3 regions of the Shinella oryzae genome follow, and region 2 is predicted to be linked to each of the others. Evidence: predicted binding sites of a transcription regulator. Region 2 holds the regulator's gene; each other region holds the start of a gene.

Region 1 (6,350 bases), on a different replicon from region 2:
AGCGCGGGTGCAGCGCCGATAGCTTGATGGAGATGCCGGGACCGTCATAGATGCCGCGTCCGCCGGAGGCCTTGCCGATGGCATGGATGGCCTTCTCGTAATCGCGGTAGTAGCGCTCGGCGTCCGCGGCGGTGGTCGCGGCCTCGCCCAGCATGTCGTAGGAATAGCGGAAGCCGCGCGCCTCGAGCGGCTTGGAGCGCTTCAGCGCTTCCTCGATGGTCTCGCCGGTGACGAACTGCTCGCCCATCATGCGCATGGCCATGTCGACGCCGCGGCGGATGACCGGTTCGCCGGCGCGCGCGATAAGCCGGGTGAGGGCGGCGGACAGGCCGCGGTCGTTCACCGTGGAGGTAAGCTTGCCGGTGACGACGAGGCCCCAGGTCGCCGCGTTGACGAACATCGACTTGCCGCCGCCGATATGGGAGGTCCAGTCCCCTTCGGCGATCTTGTCGCGGATCAGCGCATCCCGCGTGTCCGTATCGGGAATGCGCAGCAACGCCTCGGCAAGGCACATCAGCGCTACGCCTTCCTGGCTCGACAGCGAATATTCCTGCACCAGCCCCTCGACGCCCGTGCCCTTGTGCTTGGCGCGCAGCGCCTCGATCAGCGTGCGGGCGGTGCTGCGGATGTCATAGCGCTGGCGTTCGGAAACACGCGCGGCGGCCACGAGCGGCGGCAGGCACTCGGTCTCAGGCCGGCGATAGGCTGCGGTGATCGCCCGACGCAATTCGCTTTGCTCGCGAATGGGCGGCGCGAAGTGCGAAAAGGGTGGAAAGACTTCGCCGGAGGGGGAAGCGGAAGCGGCTGGAGAGTTCTGCATGGAAGGACCTGTCGGAAGCTGTTCGATGCCTGCACGGAAAGACATCGAAACAATACCATTGCGCACGAAAGCGAATTGACCTCATATTGCTGAAAATTAGGCCATCTGGTTCTATTTTTCCAATTTTGGAGGTTTCTTTGCCTGAAATAGTCAATGCTGATAGTCCGCTGGATTCCTTCGACCGGAAAATCCTCGAGGAGCTCGCACAAAACGGCCGCATTCCGGTGGCCGAACTTGCCGAAAAGGTCGGTCTTTCCAAGACGCCGTGCCAGAACCGGTTCAAGCGGCTGATCGCCGATGGCTTCATCCAGGGCTTCAAGGCGATCCTCAATCCCGCCAAGATGAACCTGGATCATATCGCTTTCGCCGAGGTGAAGCTGACGAATACGCAGGAAGAGGCGTTGATGAGCTTCAATGCGGCGGTCAAGAAGATCCGGGAGGTCGAGGAATGCCATATGATCGCGGGGCGTTTCGATTATCTTCTGAAGATCCGCACGCGCGACATCAAGAAATACCGCCTGGTGCTGGGCGAGCGTATCTCCAATCTTCCCTACGTCGCGAGCACGTCGACGAATGTGGCGATGGAGACGGTCAAGGAGCGCGGTTGATTGCATGCCGAGAATTGGCCGACGGCAGCTGAATGCGATGAGCCTCTTGCCAGAAGGGCCGATTGGCGGCCATAGTGGCAGGCACAATAGGAGATATGGATGGGCGTAGGGGTTCGGACATCGAAAGAGATGCACGGCGTATCGGCGCCGAAGGCGCTGCGCGTCGGCTTTATCCTGTCCAAGAGTTTCACCCTGTCGGCTTTTGCCTTGTTCGTCGATACGCTCAGGCTTGCCAGCGACAGCGAGGATCGCTCGCGCCGCGTCAACTGCGATTGGGACGTGATCAGCAGCACGCGCAATTTCATCTCCTCCTCCAGCGGTATCCAGGTCGCGCCGACCGCGCCCTTTGCCGACCCCTCCTGTTTCGACTACATCGCCGTCGTCGGTGGCCTTCTCTCGGTCGAGGAGCCGATCGACAGTTATGCCCGGGACTATCTGCGCAAGGCCGCCAAGGCGGGCGTCGGGCTGATCGGCCTGTGTACGGGCAGCTTCATCCTGGCCGAGGCCGGCCTGCTCAAGGGCCACACGGCCTGTGTGAGCTGGCTGCATCACCGCGATTTCCGCGCGCGCTATCCCGATATCGAGGCGACATCCGAGCAGATTTTCCGGTTTGACGGCAAGGTCGCGACCTGTGCCGGCGGCAGCAGCGTCGCGGATCTCGCGGCAACGCTGGTGCGCCACCATGTCGGTGAGGCGGCGGAGCGCAATGCGCTGGAAATCCTGCAGATCCGCCATCGGCGTGATGCGACGGATATCCAGCCGCGCAACCCGCTCGGCCTGGAGGCCCGCGATCGCCGGGTCCATCTCGCCATCATGATGATGGAGCAGCATACCGAGGATCTGCTTTCCATCGACAGCATCGCCAACATGACGAATGTTTCCCGCCGCCAGCTCGAACGCCTCTTCGAGAGCGATATGGGGGCCTCGCCAAGCGCGGTCTACATGAAGATCCGCATGGCGGCGGCGCTGAACATGGTGATGCGCAGCAACAAGCCGCTGATCGAAGTCGCGCTTGAAACCGGTTTCGAGAGCCTGTCGCATTTCACGCGCCGTTTTCGCGCCGCCTTCGGCGACACGCCCTCGCAGATCCGCCGCGACGGCCGCCGGCAGGCGAGCTGACCTGTAATTCTGCCGCAGCCCTGGAACCAAGTTACGCGCCAACCGTTCGTGTCTCATTGCTAAGAAGGAGACCGTAATGGCAAGCAATGACGTTCAATCCCAGATTTCCGCTCTTCGTGAAGAAATCGCAGCCCTCCAGAAGGATCTTGGGGAGCGTGGCGCCGAGGCTTACGAAGCGGTCCGTGAGCGTGCAGGCGAGGCTGTAGACGCTGCGCGTCCTGCCGTGCGCTCGGCTACCCGCTATGTGCGTAATGAAGGTGCTGCTGTTGCCCAGACCGCACGCGAGCATCCGGCTGCTGTCTCCACCGTGGTTCTGACGGCTGGACTTGCCGGCGTCCTTATCGGTTATCTGCTCGGCTCCTATGAAAGCGAGCCCCGCCGCCAGCGCTGGTTCTAAGAACAGCGGTCGTCGATACGGAAAAGCCCGGCATTGCCGGGCTTTTTGGTGTGGCTTGCGAAAAACTCAGCGGTGCCGCAGGCCAAACAGGTAACCGATGAAGGCCGCACCGGCGAGGGTGGCGAGGGGATTGGCCTGGATCGTCTGGCGCAGATCTTCACGCAGCGATTCTGCCTTGGCGACGGCAAGCTGACCGGTTCCTTCCGCAATCAGGCCGACCGATTCCTTCATGCGGCTGATTTCCGTCTTCAGGGCCTCGATCTGTGCGCTGATGTCCGCCTCGGCTGCAGCAGTGCGGGCTTCCTCTGAAATGCTGTCGATACCTTCAACGACGCCGAGCGTGCGCTTTCCGGTGCTCTTTTCGTCAGCCATGGATGTGTCTCCTGGATTGTTGGAATGGCGTGAGGGGAAACTTCCGCCGGGCAAGTTGGTTCCCACCGATGATTCAAACTGTGATCTTTCCCACTGGGAACGACGATTGACTCTTTCCGGAATTGAGAACAAATAAAGAACATGTCGTCCGAGCCAGGGAGTTTTGTATCGATGTCCTCCGCCGCCGCCCGCGCTGTCGTCGCCGGCCTGCGCGACCGTATCCGCCAGTTCGATGGCCGGGCGGAGCGCGACCGGGCGGTGCTGCCTTTCGGCGTGCCGGAGATCGATGAGCGGTTGCCTGGCGGCGGGCTTGCGCTTGCCAGCCTTCATGAAGTCTGCGGTGGCGGCAACGATGCTGTCCAGGGCGCGGCCGCCATGCTCTTTGCCGCGGGCATTGCCGCGCGAACCCGGGGGCAGGTGCTCTGGTGCCTGACCCGGCCCGACCTGTTTGCGCCGGCGCTTGCCCAGGCGGGGCTTGCCCCGGGGCGCGTCCTTTACGTGGAAGCCGGTGATGAGAAGAGCCTGCTTCTCTGTTTCGAGGAGGGGCTGCGCCATGGCGGGCTTGGGGCTGTGGTGGCGGAAGTCGCGCGTCTGTCCATGACCGCATCGCGCCGCCTGCAACTCGCGGCGGAAGCCGGTGGCACGCTCGGCCTTGCCGTGCGCCGCTTTCGCAGCCGTGCCGAGGCGGATGCCTTCACCCTGCCATCGGCCGCGGTGACGCGCTGGCGGGTTTCCGTGCGGCCATCCGTGCCGCTTCCGGTGCCCGGCGTCGGCCGGGCGCGATGGCTGCTGGAGCTTACCCGATGCCGCGCGGGCGAGGCGGCGGAATTCGAAGTGGAGGCATCCGATGCCGAGGGTCGTATCGCTTTTTCTCCCCGGCTGGCCGATCGACCGGCTGCGGCGGGCGCTTGGCGCGGAAGCGCCTCTGCCTGACAGCCGGCTTGTGCTTGTCGGTCGCGAGGGCACGCGCCGCGTCGTGACGGCGGTCAGCCGCCCGGCCGAGCAGGCGGGCCTGCGTGTCGGCATGCCGCTTACCAAGGCCCACGCGCTCCTGCCTGACATCCTCACCCTGCCGGCCGATCCTGCGGCCGATGCGGCAGCCCTCGAGCGGCTTTCGCTCTGGGCTCTCCAGCACTATGCCCCCATCGTCGCGCCCGATCCGCCGGATGGCCTCGTCATCGACACGACCGGCGCCGACCATCTGCACGGCGGAGAAGCGCTCATGCTGAGCGGCCTTGTCAATCGCCTCGGCGCTTCCGGCATTATCGCTCGCGCCGCGGTGGCCGATACATGGGGCGCAGCCTTTGCAGCAGCCCGCTTCCTTGCCGATCCGGTCCGCGTCATCCCTCCGGGGGCCGCCGTCGAAAGCGTTTCGCCGCTGACAATTCATGGGCTGCGCATTCCCCCCGAGATCGTGGCGGGGCTGCATGTGCTCGGCTTTTCGACGATCGGCGACCTGCTTGCCGTGCCGCGCGCACCGCTGGTGCTGCGCTTCGGGCCTCTCCTTGGCCGCCGGCTGGACCAGTTGGAAGGGGTTGTTCGCGAGCCCGTAGATCCGCTGCGCGACCCGGAGCGGATTGTCGCCCGAAAAGGCTTCGGCGAGCCGATCGGCGCGCCCGAAACCATCGCGCGCTACACGACGGCGCTGGTCCATGACCTTTGTCAGGCCCTGGAAAAGCGTGGCCTCGGCGCCCGCCGGCTCGACCTCATCTTTCACCGCGTCGACAATTCCCTGCAGGCGATCCGCATCGGCACGGCGCGTCCGGTGCGCGATGAAAAACGCCTTGCCCGGCTGCTCTGCGACCGGATCGAGACCATCGAGCCCGGCTTCGGCATCGAGGTCATGGAGCTTTCCGCGACACTGGCCGAACCGCTTGTCCTGCAACAGGCGGCGACCTCGCTGATCGAGGAGGCGCCTGCGGATATTGCCGGCCTCGTCGATGTCATCGCCAACCGCATCGGCGCCGCCCGCCTCTACCGCATCGCGCCGGTCGAGAGCGATGTCCCGGAACGGTCCTTCCAGCGTGTCGCGCCGCTGGCGCCGGATGCCGGTGCGACATGGCAGGGGCAGTGGCCGCGCCCGGCGCGTCTGCTGGCCCGTCCTGAAGCCATAGAGGTGATGGCGCTCCTGCCGGACCATCCGCCCGCCTCCTTCACCTGGCGCGGCGTGCGGCGGCTGGTGCAGCGTGCCGATGGCCCCGAGCGTGTCTTCGGCGAATGGTGGAAGTGTGACGGCGAACGCGCGGCCGTGCGGGATTATTTCCAGGTCGAGGATGCCGTGGGGGAACGCTTCTGGCTGTTTCGTTCCGGCGATGAGGTTCAGGCCGCGCGCGGCCTCGGCCGCTGGTTCCTGCACGGGATTTTCGCATGAACCCGCGCTACGCCGAGCTTCAGGTCACGTCCCATTTCTCTTTCCTGCGCGGGGCGAGCAGTTGCGCGGAATTGTTCGCCCAGGCGAGTGCGCTTGGTATTGAAGCCTTGGCCGTGGTGGACCGCAACAGTCTTGCCGGCATCGTCCAGGCGCATCGCGCGGTCAAGGAACTGCCGGCCGATGGAAACATGGTCCGTCTCGTCGTCGGCTGCCGGCTGGACCTTGTCGATGGCATGTCCCTGCTCGTCTATCCCACGGACCGGGAAGCCTATGCCCGGCTTTGCCGCCTGCTTACCATCGGCAAGAAGAAGGCCGGCAAGGGCAAGTGCCATCTCGACTGGCGCGACGTGGTGGCGTGGAGCGAGGGGCTTCTGGCCGTCCTCGTGCCTGACGAGGCCGATGAAACGGCCGGTTTTCATCTGCGTCGACTGGCCGAAACCTTCCGGGGGCGCTGCTATCTGGCGCTGACCCTGCGCCGGCGGCCGAACGACCAGCTACGGCTCTGGCAGCTCTCCAATCTCGCCGCCCAGCATCGGGTTCCCACCGTCGTAACCAATGACGTGCTCTACCATGAGCCCGGCCGCCGCATGTTGCAGGACGTCGTCACCTGCATCCGCCACAATGTGGTCATCGACAATGCGGGTTTCCTGCGCGAGCGCCATG
Region 2 (6,350 bases):
GCACCATCGTGTGGTGCGTGACGCGATGGTCGAAGTCGTCCTTCTGGGCCTTCGTCGGCAGATCGCCGTACAGCAGGAGATAGCAGACTTCCAGGAAGTCGCCGTGTTCCGCCAGCTGCTCGATCGGGTAGCCGCGGTGCAGCAGCACGCCCTCATCGCCGTCGATATAGGTGATCTTCGATTCGCACGAGGCCGTGGAGGTGAAGCCGGGATCGTAGGTGAAGGTACCCGTGTTCTTGTAGAGCGTGCCGATGTCGATCACATCGGGGCCGATCGTCCCGGATCGCGTCGGCAGCTCGATTGTCTTGCCACCGACCGATACGTCCGCGCCTTTTCCTGTCATAACGATCCTCCGTTGTTTCGAATGGCGGCATCCGGTTGTACCGGCGCCACGAACATGCCCGTTTTGCTAGCCCATTTGCGATGTCCTGCCAAGCGATACGAAAGGCAAATTGTGCATTGCGGTAACAGGCTTTCCGGCAACGCAATATCTACCCTTTGAGCGAAGTTGCAAGCAACTATTGAGGGTGGTCGGAAAATTGCGGAGGGCGCATCCTTTCTGGCTGCCTTACCATCGGCTTCATCTACTTTCGATTGAATGTTGCGCCGATCGATTGCATGATGCGGCGGGGACAGTGAGGCCGGGCGCATGGCCGGAACGGAGATCGCAGAGCGGGAGCGGGCCGCGAAGGCCTATAAGTGGGATGTCCGGCCAGGCGATGGCGCGGTGCCCGCTGCGTTCGACGATGCTCCTGCGCCGGCTGGGACATCCGCGCCGTGGTACAGTCAGGCTTTGGTCTGGCTCCGGCCGCGCCGCGCCGTCCGAGAAAGCCTGTCGGAGGCGCTGGTCGAGGAGCGCGGCCACGGGCACTTCTTCCTGTTCGTTCCGGTCTTCCTTGGAATAGGCGCGGCTCTCTGGTTTGCCGCCGAGGCCGATCCACCGATTTATGCCATGGTGCTAGGGGCCATCGCCACCGCGGTGCCCGCCTGGCGGCTTCGACATCGCGAGGATTTGGGCGCGATCCTGGCGGGTGGCGCGTTCCTCGTTCCGATCGGCATGCTTCTCGCAGCGCTCGAAAGTGCACGGCTCGATACCGTCATTCTCGACACGCCCGTGACGACCGTGATCGAAGGGCGGGTGCTGGCGCGCGAAAGCGGTGCGGGCAACGCGATCCGGTATCGCATCGCGCTGGAGAAGACGCGCGAGCCGGCTCTGAAACGCGCGCCGCAGGTTGTTACGCTTCTGGCGCGAAGCCGTCACGACCCCATCGCCATCGGCCACGGCATATCGGGCCGGGCGCGTCTTGGGCCACCCTCGGGCCCGGCCCTGGCCGGCCTCAACGACTTCGCCTTCGACGCATATTTCGCCGGCACGGGCGCGGTCGGTTATTTCTACAGTGCGCCGGTCGCAATCGAGACCGCTCCGACCGGGTGGAGCTACCGCATATCGCAGCGGATCGCGATATGGCGAAACAACCTGACCGAGCATATCCGAGGACGCATCGGGGGCGATGCCGGCGCGATCGCCGCGGCTCTGGTGACGGCGGAACAGCGGGCGATCAGCGAGGAGACGGTGGAGGCGCTCCGCCAGGCCGGGCTCGCCCATGTCCTGGCCATTTCCGGTCTCAACATGGTGCTCGCGGCCGGCACGTTCCTTGTCGGCGCGCGCATGCTGATGGCGCTCATACCGGGCTTTGCCGAACGATTTCCCACGCGCAAGATCGCGGCGGGCGGTGCACTCCTCATGGTCACGCTTTACATTCTCGTGTCGGGCGGCGCGATCTCGGCCGTCCGGTCATGGATCATGATCTGCGTGATGCTGATCGCCGTGCTCTTCGGCCGCTCCGCCATCAGTATGCGCAATGTGGCGCTGTCGGCCATCATCATCCTCGCCGTCACGCCTTCCGCCATCACCAATCCCGGCTTCCAGATGTCCTACGCCGCAACGCTCGGCCTCGTCGCCGGTTATGCGGCGTGGCGCGAGCGGCCCGTGCGCAAGGAGGGCAAAGGCGGCGCGTTGCGCTTGACCGGCGGCGTGGCCGGGCGCTTCTTCGGCGGACTTCTGCTGTCGTCGGCGATCGGAAGCCTGTCGACGCTGATCTACTCCATCGGCCACTTTCACCGCGTGCCGGCCTACGGGCTTGCCGGCAACCTGCTGGCCATGCCGGCGATCAGCGCGATCGTCATGCCCTTTGGCCTCATCGCCGTCCTGCTCATGCCCTTCGGGCTGGATGCCGTTCCCTTTGCCATCATGGGCAAGGGCATCGAATGGATGATCGCGCTGGCGTCGTGGGTTTCGAGCTGGAAGGGCGGGGATATCGTCACCGGTAAAATTCCCATGTCCGCCTTCCTGCTGATCGGTGTCGGCGGGGGGCTGCTCTGTATCCTGCGCACGCGGCTGCGGCATGCCGGGACGGTCTTCATTGTCGCCGGTGCGCTGGTGGCCCTTTGGCCGTCCACGCGCGGGAAACCGGAACTGCTCATCTCCGAAGACGGGCGTCTGGTTGCGATCCTGCGCGGCGATGCGGTTGCCACGAACCGCGCCAAGCCGCCGGGTTTCATCTACGACCAATGGCGTCGCGCGATGCGGCTCGGCGACCTGACCAAGCCGGAACTGCGAAAGACCGCCGACCTGCTGCTGGCGGAGACGGCGACGGAGAAAGCCGCTGCCGGGACCGACAGGAAACGACCGCGCCGCAAGGCGGACAGGACGAAGGCGAAGGACGCGATGACGGAGGCTATCGCGGCAGCGCGACAGGCGCATACCTTCGTCTGCGAGGCGAAGGCCTTCTGCGCTGCCGTTTCGCCGAGCAGCTGGACGATCGTCACCCTTGAGGATACGGCCTTTCTGGGCACGGCCTGCGACACGGCTGATCTCGTCGTCGTACCCTTCGCCCTGCGGCTCGACAGCTGCCGCTCGGGTGCGAGGCTTGTGACCGCACGTCATCTGCGCCGAACGGGCGCTTTGGAAATCACGCCGCCGATCGACGATCCCACCGCAAGCCTCGCCGGCGCGACCGACATGCCGGCCGTGGAAACCTTGGCGCGCGCCTGGTCAAGGCATCGCACCTATGACTGGCGCAGCGACACTTTCGAAACGGCAGCCGCAACGCCGCCGGCAGAGACTGAGACCAAGGAGGTCGATCGCTCGCCTCTTCAATTGCCATGAAGTCAGCCGAGCGGCCAAGCTTCCCGATTTGCAGCGATCGTAGAAAAAGCCACCTGACCGCACGCTATCGCTAACGGCAGAGCACCGGGCGAAGCGAGGGGAGACCTTAGCCGCCAAGCTCCATCATACCCGAGCTGCGGTCCTGAACTGACAAGACGCTCACCACGCGCTATAATGCTTGTCCAATGCGTCTCAATGATACCGGCGGATAAGCCCCACGAGCTTGCCCTGGATCTTGACCCGGTCGGGCCCGAAGATCCGGGTCTCGTAGGCCGGGTTCGCGGCTTCAAGCGCGATGGACGCGCCCTTGCGGCGGAAGCGCTTCAGCGTCGCCTCTTCGTCGTCGACGAGAGCAACGATGATTTCACCGGGATTGGCGGTGCTGGCGTTGCGGATGATGACCGTGTCGCCATCGAGAATGCCGGCCTCGATCATCGAATCGCCCTTCACCTCGAGCGCATAGTGATCGCCGTTGCCGATCATTTCGGCCGGGACGGTGATCTCGTGCGTGTTGTTCTGGATGGCGGAGATCGGAACGCCGGCGGCGATACGGCCCATGACCGGAACGGAAACAGACGACGACATGGTCGGCTGTGGCGCCACGGGCTTGGATGGCGTCACGGCGGGGGGCTGCTTGCCGAGGCTGCCTTCGATGACCGACGGCGAAAATCCGCGGCGCGGCTGGAGGCTTGGCGAATAGGCCTCCGGAAGCTTGATCACCTCGAGCGCGCGGGCCCGATTCGGCAGGCGGCGGATGAAGCCTCGTTCTTCAAGCGCCGTGATGAGGCGGTGGATGCCCGACTTCGAGGCGAGATCCAAGGCATCCTTCATCTCGTCGAAGGACGGAGGAATGCCGGATTCCTTCATACGCTCGTGAATGAACAGGAGCAGTTCCTGTTGTTTGCGCGTCAGCATGGCCTCTCCAACGAGAATCGTGAAACAAATCCAGAACAGACACTATCCGTTCCACATGTGTTCCGCAAGGGCCTGCGCGCACAATAATACCATTCAGGCCGCCGGTTCCCTGAGAACGAGGACGTCGCAGAGCGCGCCGGGCTCCTCTGCCGGTGCATGCGGCGGGCGGATCAGCAACCCTTCGGATTCGGCGAAGATCTTCATCATCGACGAATCCTGCTTGTCGAAAGGCGTGACGAGGAGACCGCCGTCCGGGCCGCGCACGAGTCGCGCACGAATGTAATCCTGCCGGCGGTCGTTCTGCTTGAGCGGCACGGCGGCGGCGGCCGGGCGCACCCGGTTCATCGCGGGCAGGCGCGCGAGTTTGCGGACCAGCGGTTCCAGATAGAGATAGGAGCAGACAAGGCTGGAGACGGGATTGCCGGGCAGGCCGATCACCTGGATATCGCCGAGGCGGCCGACCATCAGCGGCTTGCCAGGACGCATGGCGATGCGCCAGAAATCGAGTGCCATGCCGGCCTCGCCGAGCACGGGCTGAACGAGATCGAAATCGCCGACGGATGCGCCGCCGAGCGTCACCAACACGTCGATGTCCATTTCCAGCGCCCGGCGCACGGCATCCAATATGGTCTGCTTGTCGTCTCTCACGATGCCCAGATCGATCACCTCTGCGCCGGCTTCGCGCGCGATGGCCGCGACGCCGAAGCTGTTGGAGGCGATGATCTGGCTTGCACCGGGCGTCTCTCCCGGCGGCACGAGTTCGTCGCCCGTCGCAAGGATCGCGACCCGCGGGCGCGAATAGACGGGCAGGTCCGGGTGGTTCATGGCCGCCGCAACGGTCAGCCGGCCGGCATCCAGCACCTGGCCGGCCTTCAGCACAACCTCGCCGTCGGTGAAATCCTGCCCCCGCGGGCGGATATGGCGGCCCTTGGGCGTGAGGAACGTCGTGCGGATGCGGCCGTCTTCCAGAAGCTCGGTGTCTTCCTGAAGGATGACCGTATCGGCGAAGGCCGGCAGCGGCGCACCGGTGAAGATACGAACCGCTTCCCCCGGGCCCGCCGTGCCGTCGAAAGCGTGGCCGGCGGAGGACAGGCCGGCGACCCTGAGCACCGATCCGACCTCCGCGATGTCGGCGTGGCGGACGGCATAACCGTCCATCGCCGAATTGTCGAAAGGCGGCTGAGTGAGGCGGGCGGCGACATCGTCGGCCAGCACGCGTCCAGCGGCGTCGTGGAGCGGGACGCTTTCCGTCCGCCTCACCGGCTTGGCCGCGGACAGCAGGCGGTTGAGGGCGTCGGCAACGAGAAGAAGGGACATCAGCCGTCCCTGCGCTTGTAGTCGCCGGAACGGCCGCCGGATTTTTCGACGAGGCGAATGCCGCCGATTTCCATCTCGCGGTCGACCGCCTTTGCCATGTCGTAGATGGTCAGGCACGCGACGCTGACGGCGGTCAGCGCCTCCATCTCCACGCCGGTGCGGCCGGTGAGCTTGGCCATGGCCTCGATGCGCAGCCCGGGCAGGGCGTGGTCCTCGCGGATTTCCACGGAAACCTTGCTGAGCATCAGCGGGTGGCAGAGCGGAATGAGGCTGGACGTCTGCTTGGCGGCCATGATGCCTGCGAGGCGCGCCGTGCCGATGACGTCGCCCTTCTTCGCATCGCCCTTGAGAATGAGGTCGAGCGTGGCGGGCAGCATGCGTACGAAACCTTCCGCCACGGCTATCCGCACCGTTTCCGCCTTGTCGCCGACATCGACCATATGGGCTTCGCCGGCGGCATCGATATGGGTGAGCGTGCGGGCGTCGTCGCCCATCATTCCGCCGCCAGCATGTCGGCGGAGCCGGTCAGCAGGTCGCGCGTCGCCGCCGTCACGTCATCCTTGCGCATCAGGCTTTCGCCGACGAGGAAGGTGGAGATGCCGACCTTGGCGAGGCGCTGGCAATCGGCATGGGTAAACACGCCGCTCTCGCCCACGAGCAGCCGGTCCTCCGGCACCATGCCGGCGAGCTTTTCAGAAACGGCGAGATCGACCGCGAAGGTGCGCAGGTTGCGGTTGTTGATGCCGACAAGCTTGGATTTCAGCTTGAGCGCGCGCTCCATTTCCGCTTCGTCATGCACCTCGATCAGGACATCCATGCCGAGCGAAAAGGCGGAGTCTTCCAGCATCTTCGCCGTGTCGTCGTCGAGAGAGGCCATGATGAGCAGGATGCAGTCGGCACCCCAGGCGCGCGCTTCCAGCATCTGGTAGCTGTCGAACATGAAGTCCTT
Region 3 (6,350 bases), 750 kb from region 2:
GAGCCTGCTGAAGCTGAAGCCCAAGCGGCTGAAGATCGACCGGCAGCTCGTCTCCCCCATTCTCAAGTCGCGAAACGAGCAGGCGCTGGTGCGCTCGATCATCGAAATCGGCCGCTCGCTCGGCATCGAGATCGTCGCGGAAGGCGTGGAAACGATGCAGCACGCGGAGATGCTCAGCATGCTCGGCTGCGATCTTCTGCAAGGCTATGCCTTCGCAAAGCCGCTGTCGCGCGACGCGTTTCTCGCCTTCAGCACGGAGATGCGCTGGAAGATGGCGTCGTAGGGCGCGTGAAACCCTTGTCCCGGCCGTGCCTTTTCCACTAAGAGAAGGCACACTTTTTTATCGGTCCGGTTCCGCTCATGTCGCACAACACTTTCGGTCATCTCTTCCGCGTCACCACCTGGGGCGAAAGCCATGGGGTCGCGCTCGGTTGCGTGGTGGACGGCTGCCCTCCCGGCATCCGCTTCACGCTCGCCGAAATCCAGGCCTGGCTCGACAAGCGCAAGCCCGGCCAGTCGCGTTTCGTGACGCAGCGCCGCGAGGACGACCTCGTCAAGGTGCTCTCCGGTGTGATGCTGGATGACGACGGCGAAACGATGATCACGACCGGCACGCCCGTCTCCATGCTGATCGAGAACACCGACCAGCGCTCCAAGGACTATGGCGAGATTGCCCGCCGCTACCGGCCCGGCCATGCCGACTATACCTATGACATCAAATACGGCATCCGCGACTATCGCGGCGGCGGACGTTCCTCCGCCCGCGAGACCGCCGCGCGCGTTGCGGCCGGCGGCCTTGCCCGCAAGGTCGTACCGGGCCTGACCGTGCGCGCCGCGCTGGTGCAGATCGGCAAGCACAGGATCGACCGCAACAACTGGGATTGGAACGAGGTCAACAACAACCCGTTCTTCGCGCCCGATCCGGCCATCGTGCCCGTCTGGGAAGACTATCTCGACGGCATCCGCAAGGCCGGCTCCTCCGTCGGCGCCATCGTGGAAGTCGTGGCCGAGGGCGTGCCCGCCGGCATCGGCGCGCCGATCTACGCCAAGCTCGACCAGGACATCGCCTCGCTTCTCATGTCGATCAATGCCGTGAAGGGCGTGGAGATCGGCGAGGGCTTCGCCTCGGCGGAACTCACCGGCGAGGAGAATGCCGACGAGATGCGCATGGGCAATGACGGCAACCCGATCTTCCTGTCGAACCACGCGGGCGGCATCCTCGGCGGCATCTCGACCGGCCAGCCGGTCGTGGCGCGCTTTGCCATCAAGCCGACCTCCTCCATCCTCACCGAGCGCCGCTCCATCGATGCCGACGGCAACAATGTCGACGTGCGCACCAAGGGCCGGCACGATCCCTGCGTGGGCATCCGCGCCGTGCCGATCGGCGAAGCAATGGTCGCCTGCGCGATCGCCGATCATTACCTGCGCGACCGCGGCCAGACCGGACGCCTGGCGTAACCGGCCGGCCATCCAAATGTAGGATGAGGGGCGGCTACGCGCCCTCGCCTTGCCAGCCGTCCAGATAGCGGACGTCCTCGACGCCCGCGAACCGAGCCACGCGCGCCAGTTCGGCCTCCAGCCGCTCCAGCCGACCGGCGGAACTGCGGACTTTCGGCTCCCACCACAGGCGCCGGACGGCGAGAACGCCCGCCTTGCGGTCGGCCTTCATGTCGATCCGGCCGACGAGGCGATCGCCTTCGAGCAGGGGGAAGACATAGTAGCCATATTGCCGTTTCGGCTCCGGCACGAAGATTTCGATGCGGTAGACATAGCCGAAAAGACGCTCCGTGCGGTTGCGGTCCCGGATCAGCGGATCGAAGGGCGAGAGGACGCGCAGGCGTGCCGGCGACTCGGGCACGTCACGCAGGCTTTCGGCCGAATGCGCGAAGGCATAGGCGGCGCGCGGCTTGCCGCCGTCGGCGGTCTCGATGGAAACCTGACGCAACTCCGCCTTGTTGGCGTCGACCCAGGCCTTCGCTTCCTCCGGCGTGACCAGCGCCCAGAAGGCGGCGATTTCGCCGTGGGTGGCAAAACCCAGCCGTTCCAGCGCGCTGCGGCAGGCCCAGTCGATGAAGACGTCATGCTCGACTGCGGGTTCATGATGGTGCTGCGGCAGGACACGCTCGGCGAGATCATAGACCTTCTGGAAATTCTCCCGCCGCGCGATGGCCAGCTTGCCGGTGTGCCAGAGATATTCGAGCGCCGTCTTGTTCGGATGCCAGTTCCACCAGCCGCCGGACTTGTGATCCTCCACCTTGAGGTCGCGCGACATCACCGCCCCGCTTTCGGCGATGCGCCGGTAGGTCTCCTCGAAGGTCGCGTCGAACCCCTCGCCCTGCCATTTGCGCCAGTTTGCCAGGATCGACGCTTCCTTGCGGCGAAAACGATGCTTCCAGTAGCGGAAGAAGGCGCTGGGGATGATGGAGGCGTCATGCGTCCAGTGCTCGAAGAGCTCGCCGTCCTTCTCCAGGAGTTCGGCAAGGTGCTCGCGCCGGTAGGTCTGGTTGCGCGAGAAGAGGATCTGGTGATGCGCCCGCTCGACGGTGGCGATGCTGTCCACCTGCACGAAACCGATATCGTGGATGAGCTGAAGCAGCCCCGCCTTGCCCAGCGCACGGCCGGGCGGGCTGCTCAGCCCCTGTCGCGAAAGGAAGATGCGCCGGGCCTCGGCATTGGAAAGCAGAATCGTCATGGCTGGATCATAGACACATATTCCCGGTTTGTTCCACCCGGTTTTCTTTGCGCCCCGTCATGTTATAGGTCCCGTCGACTTTCGCGAACCGGGAACCTGCTCTTGGACATCGTCTTTTCCGCCGCCACGGTGGCGTATGGCGCGCGCATCGCGCTCCAGCCGCTGACGCTCACGCTGTCCGAACGGCGCATCGGCGTCGTCGGGCTCAACGGATCGGGCAAGACCACCATGGCGCGGCTGATCAACGGCCTCGTCAAGCCGACCGCCGGCACGGTGACGGTGGACGGGCTCGATACCGTTACGGACGAAGTGGCGGCGCGCGGAAAGACCGGCTTCATCTTCCAGAACCCGCAACACCAGATGATTCTGCCGATCCTGGCCGAGGACATCGCCTTCGGGCTGAAGAACCGCAAGCTGAGCAAGGCTGAGATCGCCGGGAAGACCGACGCCATCCTTTCCCGCTTCGGCATTTCGCATCTCGCCCGCCGGCGCGTGCACGAGCTTTCCGGCGGCGAGACGCAGCTTGGCGCCATTGCCAGCGTGCTGGTCACCGGGCCGGACCTGCTGATCCTCGACGAGCCGACCAACCAGCTCGACCTGAAGAACCGCGGGCTGATCGAGCGCACCATCGCCGGCCTGCCCGAACAGGTGCTCGTCATCAGCCACGACCTCGCTTTGCTCGAAGACTTCGACCGCGTGCTGGTGTTCCACGAAGGCCGGCTTGCCGCCGATGATAGGCCGTCGAACGCCCTCGCCGCTTATCGGACCCTGGCGTCATGCTGAACGGGCTCGACATCGAGGGCAATTCGCCGCTGCACCGCCTGCCGGTGCGCGGCAAGCTCATCCTGCTGTTTACCGCCGCGATCCTGCTTCTGCTCATCTCGGATTTGCGCCTTCTCGCGCCCGCGCTGGCGCTGGCCGCCCTTCTTTACCTCTCGACCGGCATCGGGCTTGCGGAGGCGTTCCGGCGCACGCGCTTCGTGCTGTTCACGGTGCTGCTGGTCGCGCTCGCGAACTACCTGTTCCATTCGTTGCACGAGGCGTTCGTCGTGTTCTGCCGGCTGTCGGCGCTAGTGTTGCTGGCCGCCGCGGTGACGGCGACGACAGGCATTTCCGCCTTCATGGACGAGATCACGCGGCTGATTACCCCGCTCGAACGGTTCGGCTTCGTGCGGGCGGCCGATGTCAGCCTGGCGGTGGGTCTCGTCATCCGCTTCGTGCCGGAAATCTTCGCGCGCTACGGCGAGATTGCCGATGCGCACAGGGCGCGCGGCCTGCGTGTGCGGCCGCTCACGGTGCTCGTTCCGCTGATCATCCTGACGCTGAAGGATGCCGACACGATCGCCATGGCGATTGACGCCCGCGGTTTTCGGCGGCACTAAACCTTCTCTTTACCGTTTTTGGGGATTCGGACGTGACCACAAGAGACATCGTGCTTGTTGCCCTCTTCGCCGCCATCATGGTGGTTCTCGGCCTGCTGCCGCCGATCACGCTCGGCTTCATTCCCGTGCCGATCACGGCACAATCGCTCGGCCCGATGCTTGCGGGATGCATTCTCGGCGCACGGCGCGGTGCCGCCGCCATGCTGCTGGTGCTTCTTCTCGTCGCCATCGGCCTTCCGGTGCTTTCGGGTGGCCGCGGCGGGCTTGCAGTCTTTGCAGGACCGAGTGCCGGTTATATCTTCGGCTGGGTGGTCGGCGCCTTCGTCTGCGGCCTGATCTCGGAACGTCTCGTGAGGGAAGACCAATCGGAGCTCTCGCAGTTCCTGTCCTTTCTTCTGGCGTCGGTCGTCGGCGGCATCGGCATCGTCTATCTCTTCGGCATGCCCTGGCTCGCCTATATGAGCGGCAAGGCCTTTTTCGAAACGGCGGCCGCCTCGCTGGTCTTCCTGCCGGGCGACCTGATCAAGGCATTCGTCGCCATGCTTGCCGCCCGCGCGGTGCTTGCCGGCTATCCGCTTCTGCCGCAGCGCGCCTGAGCCGATGCCGCTTTCCGGCGCCATCGAACGGCACGCCGCATGCAATCCGCAGAACCCGGCTTTCCATCTGGAGGACCGGGTTCTTTCCTATGGGGCTCTCGCCGCGACCGCCCGGGCCTGCTACGGCGCCTTCACGAGTCTCGCTGCGGAAGGCCAAAGCATTATCGGCCCGAAGACGCGCCTGATCGCGCTCGTTTGCGGCAACCATGCGCTCTTCCCGGCCGCCTTTGTCGCCGCCACGGCGGGCGACAATTGCGCAGCGCTGATCGATCCGCATCTGCCGGACGTGATGCGCGGCCGGATGCTGGAGACGCTCGCGCCCGATATCGTAGTGACGGCAGACGGCGGCGAGCTTCTCGCCAGCGCGCCCCGCACGGGCGGGTCGCTCCGCATCGGAGAAAGCGCGACCACCGCCGCGCCGCCCCTGCCCGATGGGCACGATGACGACCCGTTCCTCATCGTCTTCACGTCAGGCACCACGGCCGATCCGAAACCGATCATCCGCGACCGCCGCTCCTGGCGCATCAGCCTTTCGGCAGGCGAACCGTTCTTCGGCATTGATGCCGAAACACGTAGCTACGCCCCGGGTCCGCTCGCCCACGGGCTTGCACTCTATGCCATGACCGAGACGCTGCTTGCCGGTGCGGCCTTCCATTCCGCGACGCATTTCGAGGCGGCGAGCGCCCGCGAAACGGTCCGGACAGCCGGCATTCGCCGTCTCGTGCTGGTGCCGACCATGCTGCGCCGGCTCTGCGAGGGGCCGCCGGTGGCGAGCGTCGAGGCCATCACGGTGGCGGGCGCCAAGCTGACGGCGGGCGACCATGCGCTCAGCCGCCGCCACTTTCCGCAGGCGGCGCTGCGCGAATATTACGGGGCGTCCGAATTGGGCTTCATCACCGTCACGCGGCCGGATGCCGCCGCATCCTCGACCGCCGTGGGCCACGCCTTTCCCGGCGTCGCCGTCTCTGTTCTCGACAAGGCCGGCGATCCGGTGCCGGCGGGCGAGACGGGCACGATCTTCGTGCAAAGCCCGCTTATCGCAACAGGCTATCTCGGTGCGGGCGACGGCGCGGGGCTCGCGCATTTCGGCACGCACGCGACCGTCGGCGACCTCGGCTTTCTCGATGCGGACGGAACGCTGCACCTGCTCGGCCGGTCCGGCGGCATGGTGCTTTCGGGCGGCAACAACATCTATCCGTCCGAGGTGGAGGCGGCCCTGCTCGGCCTGGCCTGCGTGCGCGCCGCCCATGTCTTCGGCCGCGACCACGCCGATCTCGGCAGCGAACTCGTGGCCGTGATCGAGCCGTCGGGGGCCGGCCTTGCGGCAGATGACCTGCGGGCGGGCATGGCCGCGGTGCTGCCGCGCTACAAGCAGCCGCGCCGGGTCTGGCTGTGCCCGGCGATGCCGGTCACGCCCTCCGGCAAGGTTGAGGCCAAGACGGTGCGGCAATGGGTTGCGGAGGGCAGCGATGCGCTTGAACGCCTCTTCTGATCCCGCGCGCATTCCCGTCGTCGCGGCGGCGTTGCGCACGCCGATCGGCCGCGTCAACGGCACGCTCGCCGCCATCGAGCCGGCAAGCCTTGCCGTACCGCTCATTCGCCGGATCCTGGCCGACACGGGCCTTGCACCCGATGCTGTCGATGACGTGATCCTCGGCAACGCCGCCAACAGCGCCGGCA

The links. Region 2 encodes LexA, which represses DNA repair genes until DNA is damaged. Its sites were predicted from a motif close to TGTTCNNNNTGTGTTCNG; they were not measured.
Region 1: a site for LexA is predicted at 3,441-3,458, ahead of K6301_RS17540 (ImuA family protein). Genes of this name have one in related genera too.
Region 3: a site for LexA is predicted at 2,711-2,728, ahead of K6301_RS02760 (energy-coupling factor ABC transporter ATP-binding protein). Genes of this name have one in related genera too.

What each region holds. Positions count from the first base shown of each region.
Region 1 covers NZ_CP081988.1:276,482-282,831, reverse strand. Annotated here, with positions in the region: gene putA (trifunctional transcriptional regulator/proline dehydrogenase/L-glutamate gamma-semialdehyde dehydrogenase) at 1-820, opposite strand, end outside; gene K6301_RS17560 (Lrp/AsnC family transcriptional regulator) at 958-1,428, shown strand; gene K6301_RS17555 (GlxA family transcriptional regulator) at 1,528-2,547, shown strand; gene K6301_RS17550 (hypothetical protein) at 2,624-2,944, shown strand; gene K6301_RS17545 (hypothetical protein) at 3,011-3,316, opposite strand; gene K6301_RS17540 (ImuA family protein) at 3,488-4,249, shown strand; gene K6301_RS17535 (Y-family DNA polymerase) at 4,164-5,687, shown strand; gene K6301_RS17530 (error-prone DNA polymerase) at 5,684-6,350, shown strand, end outside.
Region 2 covers NZ_CP081987.1:1,306,592-1,312,941, forward strand. Annotated here, with positions in the region: gene gltA (citrate synthase) at 1-343, opposite strand, end outside; gene K6301_RS06550 (ComEC/Rec2 family competence protein) at 650-3,169, shown strand; gene lexA (transcriptional repressor LexA) at 3,362-4,084, opposite strand; gene K6301_RS06560 (molybdopterin molybdotransferase MoeA) at 4,178-5,401, opposite strand; gene moaC (cyclic pyranopterin monophosphate synthase MoaC) at 5,401-5,895, opposite strand; gene trpC (indole-3-glycerol phosphate synthase TrpC) at 5,895-6,350, opposite strand, start outside.
Region 3 covers NZ_CP081987.1:557,120-563,469, reverse strand. Annotated here, with positions in the region: gene K6301_RS02775 (bifunctional diguanylate cyclase/phosphodiesterase) at 1-283, shown strand, start outside; gene aroC (chorismate synthase) at 361-1,458, shown strand; gene K6301_RS02765 (winged helix-turn-helix domain-containing protein) at 1,493-2,692, opposite strand; gene K6301_RS02760 (energy-coupling factor ABC transporter ATP-binding protein) at 2,795-3,475, shown strand; gene K6301_RS02755 (energy-coupling factor transporter transmembrane component T family protein) at 3,469-4,074, shown strand; gene K6301_RS02750 (biotin transporter BioY) at 4,107-4,670, shown strand; gene K6301_RS02745 (class I adenylate-forming enzyme family protein) at 4,675-6,162, shown strand; gene K6301_RS02740 (thiolase family protein) at 6,146-6,350, shown strand, end outside.